DNA from 2 places in the Cupriavidus sp. 8B genome. Region 2 is predicted to be linked to the other one. Evidence: predicted binding sites of a transcription regulator. Region 2 holds the regulator's gene; the other holds the start of a gene.
The links. The regulator sigma-54, encoded in region 2, starts transcription at its own class of promoters, with help from an activator protein. The targets are predictions, from matches to a motif close to TGGCANGNAANCTGCTTT.

Region 1: the regulator sigma-54 is predicted to act here: its motif matches at 2,400-2,417, upstream of ACYP5B_RS28665 (GTP cyclohydrolase II).

The regions. Positions count from the first base shown of each region.
Region 1 is NZ_BAAILO010000289.1:12,031-16,449, forward strand. It holds gene ACYP5B_RS28660 (URC4/urg3 family protein) at 1-1,111, opposite strand, end outside; gene ACYP5B_RS28665 (GTP cyclohydrolase II) at 1,108-2,346, opposite strand; gene ACYP5B_RS28670 (acyltransferase family protein) at 2,637-3,743, opposite strand; gene ACYP5B_RS28675 (hypothetical protein) at 3,911-4,387, opposite strand.
Region 2 is NZ_BAAILO010000211.1:69,093-73,511, forward strand. It holds gene hprK (HPr(Ser) kinase/phosphatase) at 1-887, opposite strand, end outside; gene ptsN (PTS IIA-like nitrogen regulatory protein PtsN) at 923-1,378, opposite strand; gene hpf (ribosome hibernation-promoting factor, HPF/YfiA family) at 1,758-2,108, opposite strand; gene ACYP5B_RS21315 (RNA polymerase factor sigma-54) at 2,158-3,633, opposite strand; gene lptB (LPS export ABC transporter ATP-binding protein) at 3,771-4,419, opposite strand, start outside.

The DNA.
Region 1 (4,419 bases), on a different contig from region 2:
GCTCATCCACCGTGTGCGCCACGGCAGCAAAGCCAGGGTCGCGCGGCACCATCAGCTCGAAATCGAACAGCAGCCCGCCATTGCGGTATTCGGGCAAGCCCGTCAGGACCTCCAGCCCGGTCACGGTCAGGCCGGCATCTTCCAGCGGCTCCAGCAGCGAGTAGGTGAGCCACTGGGTCAGCTTGTGAAACGGCACCAGGCCATCGGTGCAGGCCGGATGGTGCCAGCAGTCGCCCAGCGACACGCCTTCCAGGCTGACGCGCCCAGGCCATACCGGCCCCAGCGCCACCAGCAGCGTGGTGAGCACGAAGCCGGCCTCGATCTGCCCAAAGCTGGCATGCGCCTTGAGGTAGTCGAACAGGTTGCCCAGCCGTGCCGGCGAGCCGAAGACCGCTGGCGTGGCTTGCGCCACCTCGCCGAGACGGCGCAGGAGCCCGGCGCGCCCATCCAGGCCCACCAGCGGGTTGTGCTGGGCCACCTGGAAGGCAGTCGCGATAGAGGACGCATCGATACGCATCAGGCGCTCGGCATCGGAGCGCAGCGGCTGACCCGGCTGGGCGGAAAAACCGCCGCGCGCGAACAGGTCGAAACTGGCCACGCCAAGCCCTTCGGAGCGCGTCAGCGACAAGTCGCTGGCGGGATCGCGATAGCGCCAGTCCGGGCCAGCGCCGGCATCCAGCAACACGCTGGGGATCACCAGGTCGATGCCGATGCGAGCGCGTTCCTCGCGGTCGGCCTCGCCGGAGAGCCCGCCGCGTTCGCACAGGATCTGCCAGCGGTCCAGCTTCTCGCCGGGGCCACCGCTCTCGAAATGGCGCCAACGGCTGTGGTACGGCACGTTGAGGTCGGGGTAGCGGTGGCGGATGGTGGTCGCCACGTAATCGGCCACGGCCGGGATCCGCTCCGGATGCCAGGTAAACAGCTCGGACGCGCCCGTTGCCACATGATCCGTCACGGCGGCGCAACGGGTGCGCACCGCTTGACCGGTCAGCAAGGCCGCAGCCGGATGGCCCGGCGGCACAGGGCTGGCCCAGCCGCCGGGGTCGTCCGCGCCACTGGTGAAGGGATTCGCGGCGCCGTGGGCGCCACCCGCCTCGGGTATCTCGTTCATTCGTGCAGTCCTCTACCCTTGGCCAGCGCGAGTTCTTCCGCGTCGGGCGGGGTATAGCTCGTGAAGTAGCCAGCCGCCACCTTGGCGTCGATTTCCACGCGGGCATCGGCCGGGATCAGTGCATCGGGAATTGCAACTTGCTCGACCACCTCGATACCCTGAGCGGTCAGCGCCCCATGCTTCATATTGCTCATCGAAGCCCAGCGGTCGATACGCTTGATGCCGAGCCAGTGGAACACATCGGGCATGAGCTCCTGGAAGCGCATGTCCTGCACGCCGGCGATACATTCCGTGCGCGCGAAATAAGTCTCGGCCCGGTCGCCGCCAACCTGGCGCTTGCGGGCGTTATAGACCAGGAACTTGGTCACCTCGCCAAGCGCCCGGCCTTCCTTCCGGTTATAGACCACCAGCCCGACACCGCCCTGCTGCGCCATCTCGATGCACACCTCGATGCCGTGGGCCAGGTACGGCCGGCAGGTACAGATATCGGAGCCGAACACGTCCGAGCCGTTGCACTCGTCGTGCACGCGGCAGGCCACCTTGGTCTCGGGCTTGCCGAGCTGGCTGACGTCGCCGAAGAAGTACAGGGTCATGCCACCGATCGGCGGCAAGAACACTTTCAGGTCGGGCCTGGTGACCAGTTCCGGGAACATGCCGCTGGTCTGCTCGAACAGGCTGCGGCGCAGCATGCTCTCCTTGATCTCGAAGCGGTGCGCCAGCCCCGGCAGGTACCAGACCGGATCGATCGCCGCCTTGGTGACGCGCACATCGCCATTGGCATGGAGGATCTCACCGTCGGGCGTGAGGCGGCCAGCCGCAATGGCGCCCATCAGTTCCGGCATATTGATGTGGGCGCGCGTAATCGCGATCGAGGGGCGGATATCGATGCCCGCGGCGATCCGGTCGCCAAAGGCGCTGGAAACGAGATGGCCCCAGGGATCCATCGAGACAATCTTGTCCGGGTCGCTCCACTGCGGGTGGGGCCCGATGACCTCGGCCGGCGAGGTATCGGTGAGATCCGCGCGATGGTCTCGCTGCAGCTTGCCGGAGGCCACTGCCAGCGCGCGGTAAACCGCGTAAGCGCCGGAGTGGGTGCCGATCACATTGCGCTGAGCCGGATTGGTCAGGCTTGCGATCACGGGACCACGCTCCGCTGCCGTGGCGGCCCCCCAGTGGATGGGCTCGGCCGGCTTGTCACGGCGCGCGTGCGAGGTCAGGACGATATGATCGGACATGGCAGCCTCGGAACGAGAATCCTGACCAAACGGTCAGGTTTACGATTCCATAGTAGGCAACCTTCGTGCCATATCCCAATGCTCGTTTTCACCTTGTGTTGCACGCCGCACGATGCCACGCCGCACCGTACGTGTGCGCACCCGCCATCGCAAACGGCGGATCATGGTGCATAGGCACCATGTAAAGGCGGCACCGGGCCGCTGGGGCCGGGTGCCGCTGGGATGTGCCTTCGGATAAACCGGAAGCGCTTTCGGGGGCGTTTGAGGCTTTCGTGCGCTCAGGTCGGCCGTTACTGCCCCGCCTGCTGCCGCTGGACCGGTTCGGGGGCGGCGGGCCACAGCGCCAGGCGCAATGCGCGCAACGGCGCACCGCTCTCCACGTAGCGATGGAACAAAGCCCCGGCGGCGTTGCTAAGCAACCAGGCCGCCACCATGCCGAGCGCATTGAGGACTGGCTGGTGCGCAGCCAGGTGGAAAACCACGGCATTCACCACCAGGCATACCGGGAAATGCACCAGGAACACCGAGTAAGAAATACGCCCGAAAAATGCCAGCCCCTGGCCCTGCGGCCAGCTCTCCAGCCAGCCGCCGCGCCGCGCCGCGCCGAGCAGCAGGGCAACCGCCAGCGCCACTGCGATGCGCAACCGGAAATCCACGACCAACGCTGCCAGCACCACGGCGCACAACACCAGCAATGCCACCGGCGAACGCTCAGGCTCGGATGCCCAGAACGCCAGCGTGCCCATGCCGTAGGCGCCGAAGAAGTAAATCGCCCAGATATCCCAAGCGGCATCGCGGTTGAACCAGAACAGCGAAGCCAACGCCAGCCCGGCTACCACCAACGTGCCCAGCGGGCTGCCGCCCACGCCGAGCCATTGCGCGCAGCGCCGGGCCACCCACAACGCCACGATCAGCAAGGCAAACAATTGCAGGTCGATCGCCACATACCAGACGCCGGCAGACAAGGCATCGAAGTCCAGCACGTTGTGCAGCAGCAGCACATGCGCCAGGAACTGGTGCAGGCCGGGGGTGCCGGGAATGGAGTCGTGATGCATCCAGGTCCGCGCGATGGCAGCGCCGGCAATGGCAATCAGGATGGCCGCGGTATAGGGCACCACCAGCTTTTGGTAGCGGCGCCAGATCGCCTGCAAGGGGTGCGGCACCATCAAATGCCCACCGGGCGCCAGGCTGCGCGCCGCCAGGAAGCCACTGATGACGAGGAACGCCTGCACGGCGATGCGCGCGTACTGCGAAAACCAGTCGAGCAGGTCGGGCGCCAGCACGTGGGCCGCATCGGACATGGGGCCGTAGAAGGCAAGATGGTGCAGCACGATCAGCTGTGAACTGATCGCCTTGAGAGCGTCAATGCACGCCATGCGCGAAGGACGGGGGCTCATTTGTTATAGGAATGCTACAAAGTACACAAGGCCCGGATTCTACTCCTAGGGAACAGCATGGCACCAAAACGGGCCGCGATGCACCGCCGCAAAGCGGGGGCAAGCGTTGCATTGATCACACATTGCATCGCAACATATGTACAAAACAGCATATTTGCGGGCGTTACCTAAAAACTGTAACGATTTCCCGCCGGTACCCGGCATGACAGCCAGAGCAGCACCGCCGCCACGCCCAGCGAAACCCAATAGTCGGTTGGCGCGCCGGCCCACCAGTGGATGTGCCAGGGCACGAAACTCGGCGCGAAGCGCGCCAGCCCGAATGCCGGGTTCAGCACGAACCAGAGAAAATCCTCGCTGATCCAGAACAGCATGATGCAGGCGATCACGCGCGCCTCGGCGCGCCAGTTCCAGCGCCCGCCGAATACCAGCGGAAGATGGAAGAACAGCGCCACGCAAGGGAATACCCACGCGTGATAGCCCGTCATCGGGCGCCCGCCCCAGAAAATATCCAGCAGCCAGTGATGCTCGATGCGCCAGGTGGGCAGGTTGGCCGCCCAGCCCGCGGCGCCCTCGATCTGGATCTCCACGTTGGCGAAGAAATAGGCCAGCAGCAGGGTCCACGCCACGGTAAGCACCAGCACCATTGGATGCCGCGACGGATAGGACAGGCCAGCGG
Region 2 (4,419 bases):
ATGCCGCGCAGGCGCAGGATGGTGTTGCGCACGGCGGCCTCGACCAGCACGGCGAGATTTCGGCCGGCCGCCACCTGGATCTTGACCATGTGGATGGGCAGGCCGAGCACGTCGAGATACTGGGAATCGAGCGGCAGGCGCTCGAATTCGCCGTCGTTGCGGCGTACCAGCTGCACCACCAGCTTCAGCTTCATCTTGCGGCGTACCGCGGTCTCGCCAAAGATGGTCTTGATGTCGAGCAGGCCCAGGCCGCGCACTTCCAGCAGGTTCTGCAGCAGCGGCGGGCACCGGCCCTCGATGAAGTCCGGCCCGAGGCGCACGAAATCCACGGCATCGTCCGCCACCAGCCCATGTCCGCGCGAGATCAGTTCCAGGCCGAGCTCGCTCTTGCCCAGGCCGGATTCGCCCATCACCAGCACGCCCATGCCGAGGATGTCGAGGAACACGCCGTGCATGGTCACGCGCGGCGCGGAAATGCGGGACAGGTAGAGGCGCAGGTGATCGATCACCGCCGCGGAAGACACCGGCGTGGTGAACAGCGGGGTGGACGAGCGCGTGCAGCGCAGTTCCAGGTCGGGCGGCGGCTCCATGCCGTCGGCGATCACCAGGAACGGCGGCTCCAACAGGATCAGCTCGCCCATCTGGCGCTTGCGCATCTCGTCGTCGAGGCGCTGGTAATACGTGATTTCGGGCTTGCCCAGCACCTGGATCCGGTTCGGGTGGATCAGGTTCAAGTGGCCGACGAGATCGGCCGCCGACGTGGCTTCACGCGCAAACTCGACATCGAAGGCCCGGTCCGCGCCTTCCAGTCCTGCTACCCAGGAGAGTTTGATATCGGCTGCGTTGTCGTCGAAGATCGACTGCGAGGTGACGCCAGTGAGTTCCATTCGGGTGCTTTCAGGGACGGGCTTTCAGTGGCGGATCAAGGGTGCCATTGCGTCAGCAACTGGTGCACGTCGTCGGGGGTGGGCAGGGTAGCCAGTCCTTCGCGCATCTCGCGGTCGGACAGCAACTGGGCGATCTCGGAGAGAATTTCCAGATGCTGCTGGGTGGCCTGTTCGGGCACCAGCAGGAAGATCAGCAGCGCTACCGGCTTACCGTCGGGCGACTCGAAGGGGATCGGCTCGGCCAGGCGCATGAAGGCGGCCAGCGGCTGCTTCAGTCCCTTGATGCGGCCGTGGGGGATCGCAACCCCGGCGCCAAGGCCGGTGGACCCCAGCGACTCGCGGGCGAACAGGTTGTCGGTCACGGTCGCGCGCGCAACGCCATGGTTGTTCTCGAAGAGGAGCCCGGCCTGTTCGAACACGCGCTTCTTGCTGGTGACGCTGACGTCGAGGTTGATGTTGCCGGGTGGCAGCAATTTAGCCAAACGATTCATGTGGAATGCGCAGGGTTTTCTAGAAAGCAGGCCCGGGGCAAGGAGGCGTCCCGCCGGGCGGAAAGAAGATAAAAACCAAGGCCCGATGTTTCCACCGGGTGTCCCCATGCCGGTGTCGGGCGTCTGGCCATTATAGAGCAGGCCCGCTGCCGCTTTGTGCATTGCAATAGCCGAGGCGCTGAAGCGGTGCCGCATGCACGGAAATGGCCAGGCAAATCAACTATGTATGGCACAGCATACACCGGTACATATGCGTTGCGGAATCCCCTGCGTGGCCCGAAGGGGGGAGGCTGGAACGAAAAAGCCGCGCTGGGCGCGGCTTGATTCCGTTTTCAATGGACTGACACCGACGGCCCGGTATGTGGGCCGCCAGGCACGGTCATTGCTGCATCTGGGATGCGGCCATCTGGTACTTGACCGCTTCACGGTCGTGGCTTTGCACGCGATCCTTGTGGCGAATCACCTGCCGGTCGAGCTTGTCGACCAATGCGTCGATAGCGGCATACAGGTCTTCATGATGCGCTTCGACAAAGATGTCCTTGCCCTTGAGATGTAGATTGATTTCCGCGTACTGCCGCCGGTCCTTTTCTTTTGTATTGTCGACAGAGAGCAGCACACTTACGCCAATGACTTGATCGAAATGCCTGACGATACGCTCCAGTTTCGTTTCCACGTACTCACGCAGAGGGGGCGTGATGTCCAAGTGGTGTCCACTGATCTTGAAGTTCATAGCGTTTCTCCTTCTGAAAGAGCTGCATCAGGCAGGCGATGCAGCTCGGCTACAAAGTCTTACGGAGATTGACCGCGGGAATCTTGAGCGCTTCGCGGTATTTGGCAACGGTACGCCGTGCTACCACAAAGCCTTGCTCGCCGAGCAATTCGGCAATCCGGCTGTCGGACAAGGGGTTCCTAGCGTCTTCGGCTCCTATCAATTGCTTGATCAACGCACGGATTGCCGTTGATGAGGCCGCGCCGCCGGTTTCTGTGGATACGTGAGAGCCGAAAAAATACTTCAGCTCGAAAGTCCCCATCGGCGTTGCCATGTACTTATTGGTAGTCACCCGAGAGATGGTGGACTCGTGTAAACCCAGTGTATCGGCAATCTCCCGCAAAACCAAGGGGCGCATCGCAATTTCACCGTGGGTGAAGAAGTTCTTTTGACGTTCGACAATGGCTTGTGCGACGCGCAATATCGTGTCGAACCTCTGCTGGATATTCTTGATCAACCAGCGTGCTTCCTGCAGCTTTTGCTGCAGTCCCGCCGCGCCGGCATCGCCTTTTGCACCGCGCAAAATCTGCGCGTACATGTCGTTGATACGTAGCCGCGGCATCACATCCGGGTTGAGATGGGCGATCCATCCGCCGCTCAACTTTCGAACGAAAACATCGGGTACCACGAAGTCGGCTTCCGGCCGGCTGTAGGCATGGCCGGGATAGGGCGCGAGCGAGCGGATCAGTTCATGCGCCGCCTTGAGTTCCGGCTCGTCCACTTGCAGGGCTTTTTTCAGGCGCGTGTAATCGCGCACCGCCAGCAGCTCCAGGTGATTGGTGACGATGCTCAGCGCCAGTTCGCGCTGCGGATGCTTGAGCCTGCGCAGTTGCAGCGCCAGGCACTCGGCTGCGTTGCGCGCCCCGACGCCCGGTGGATCGAAGCTCTGCAGCAGCGTAAGCACGGCCTGGATCTCGTCGACCTCGAACTCGAGCTCCTCCGGCAGCTCGCTGCAGATTTCCTCGAGCGTGGCGCTCAGGTAGCCGTCATCGTCCAGGGATTCGACCAGGAAGATGGCCAGCCCTTTGTCTCGCAGGGAAATCTTGAGCGGCGCCAGCTGCTCCATGAGGTGTTCGCGCAGCGTGGGCTCGGCGTCGCGCAGCTGCATCGGTGTTTTTTCGTCGTCTTCGCCTTGCGGGCGGCGGGCGAAATCGTCCAGGCTCCAGTCGTTGCCGTAATCCTCGTTGCTGTCGGAATAGCTGTCGTCGGCTTCGGGGGCGCCATCGGGGCGGTTTTCGCTGGTGCCCTGGCCATCGGCGGGCGCTGGCGCGGGCGCGCTCTGGAGGTTCACCGAGCCGTCCGAGGACACGCGCAACGGGCTGTCGAGCCAGTCGTTCTCGCGCTCGAGCAAGGGGTTCTCGGTCAGCGCCTGTTCCACTTCCTGCTGCAGTTCAAGCGTGGACAGTTGCAGCAGCCGGATCGACTGCTGGAGTTGCGGCGTAAGCGCGAGATGCTGCGAGAGGCGGAGCTGTAGCGACGGTTTCATGCGACCTATTTTATGCCCAACTTCCGTACTGGTGGAACGGAAATTGCTATCGCTGGCGTCGCATGATCGTTTGAAGGATGAAAGGCGACACCGAAGCCGCCCGGGGGGCCGATGCGCGGCAGGCGCCGCGCGCGCCTTTACATGCGGAAGTTCTCGCCCAGGTAGACCTTGCGCACCGACTCGTTGGCGATGATGTCTTCAGGCTGGCCGGACGCCAGCACCGCGCCCTCGCTGATGATGTAGGCGTGGTCGCAGATGCCCAGCGTCTCGCGTACGTTGTGGTCGGTGATCAGCACGCCGATATTGCGCGCCTTGAGGAAGCTGACGATGCGCTGGATTTCGCCGACCGCGATCGGGTCGACGCCGGCGAAGGGCTCGTCAAGCAGGATGAAACGCGGCGCGGAGGCCAGCGCGCGGGCGATTTCCACGCGGCGGCGCTCGCCGCCGGACAGCGACAGCGCCGGGTTGTCGCGCAGGTGGGCAATCTGCAGGTCATCCAGCAGGGTGTCCAGCCGGCGCTCGATCTCGGCCTTGCCCAGGGGCTTGCCATCGTTGAGCTGCAGTTCCAGCACCGCGCGGATATTTTCCTGCACATTGAGCTTGCGGAACACCGAGGCTTCCTGCGGCAGGTAGGACAGGCCCATGCGTGCCCGCTCATGGATGGCCAGGCCGCTGATGTGCTTGTCGTCGAGCACGATATCGCCCTCGTCCAGCGCCACCAGCCCCACGATCATGTAGAACGACGTGGTCTTGCCCGCGCCGTTGGGGCCGAGCAACCCGACCACT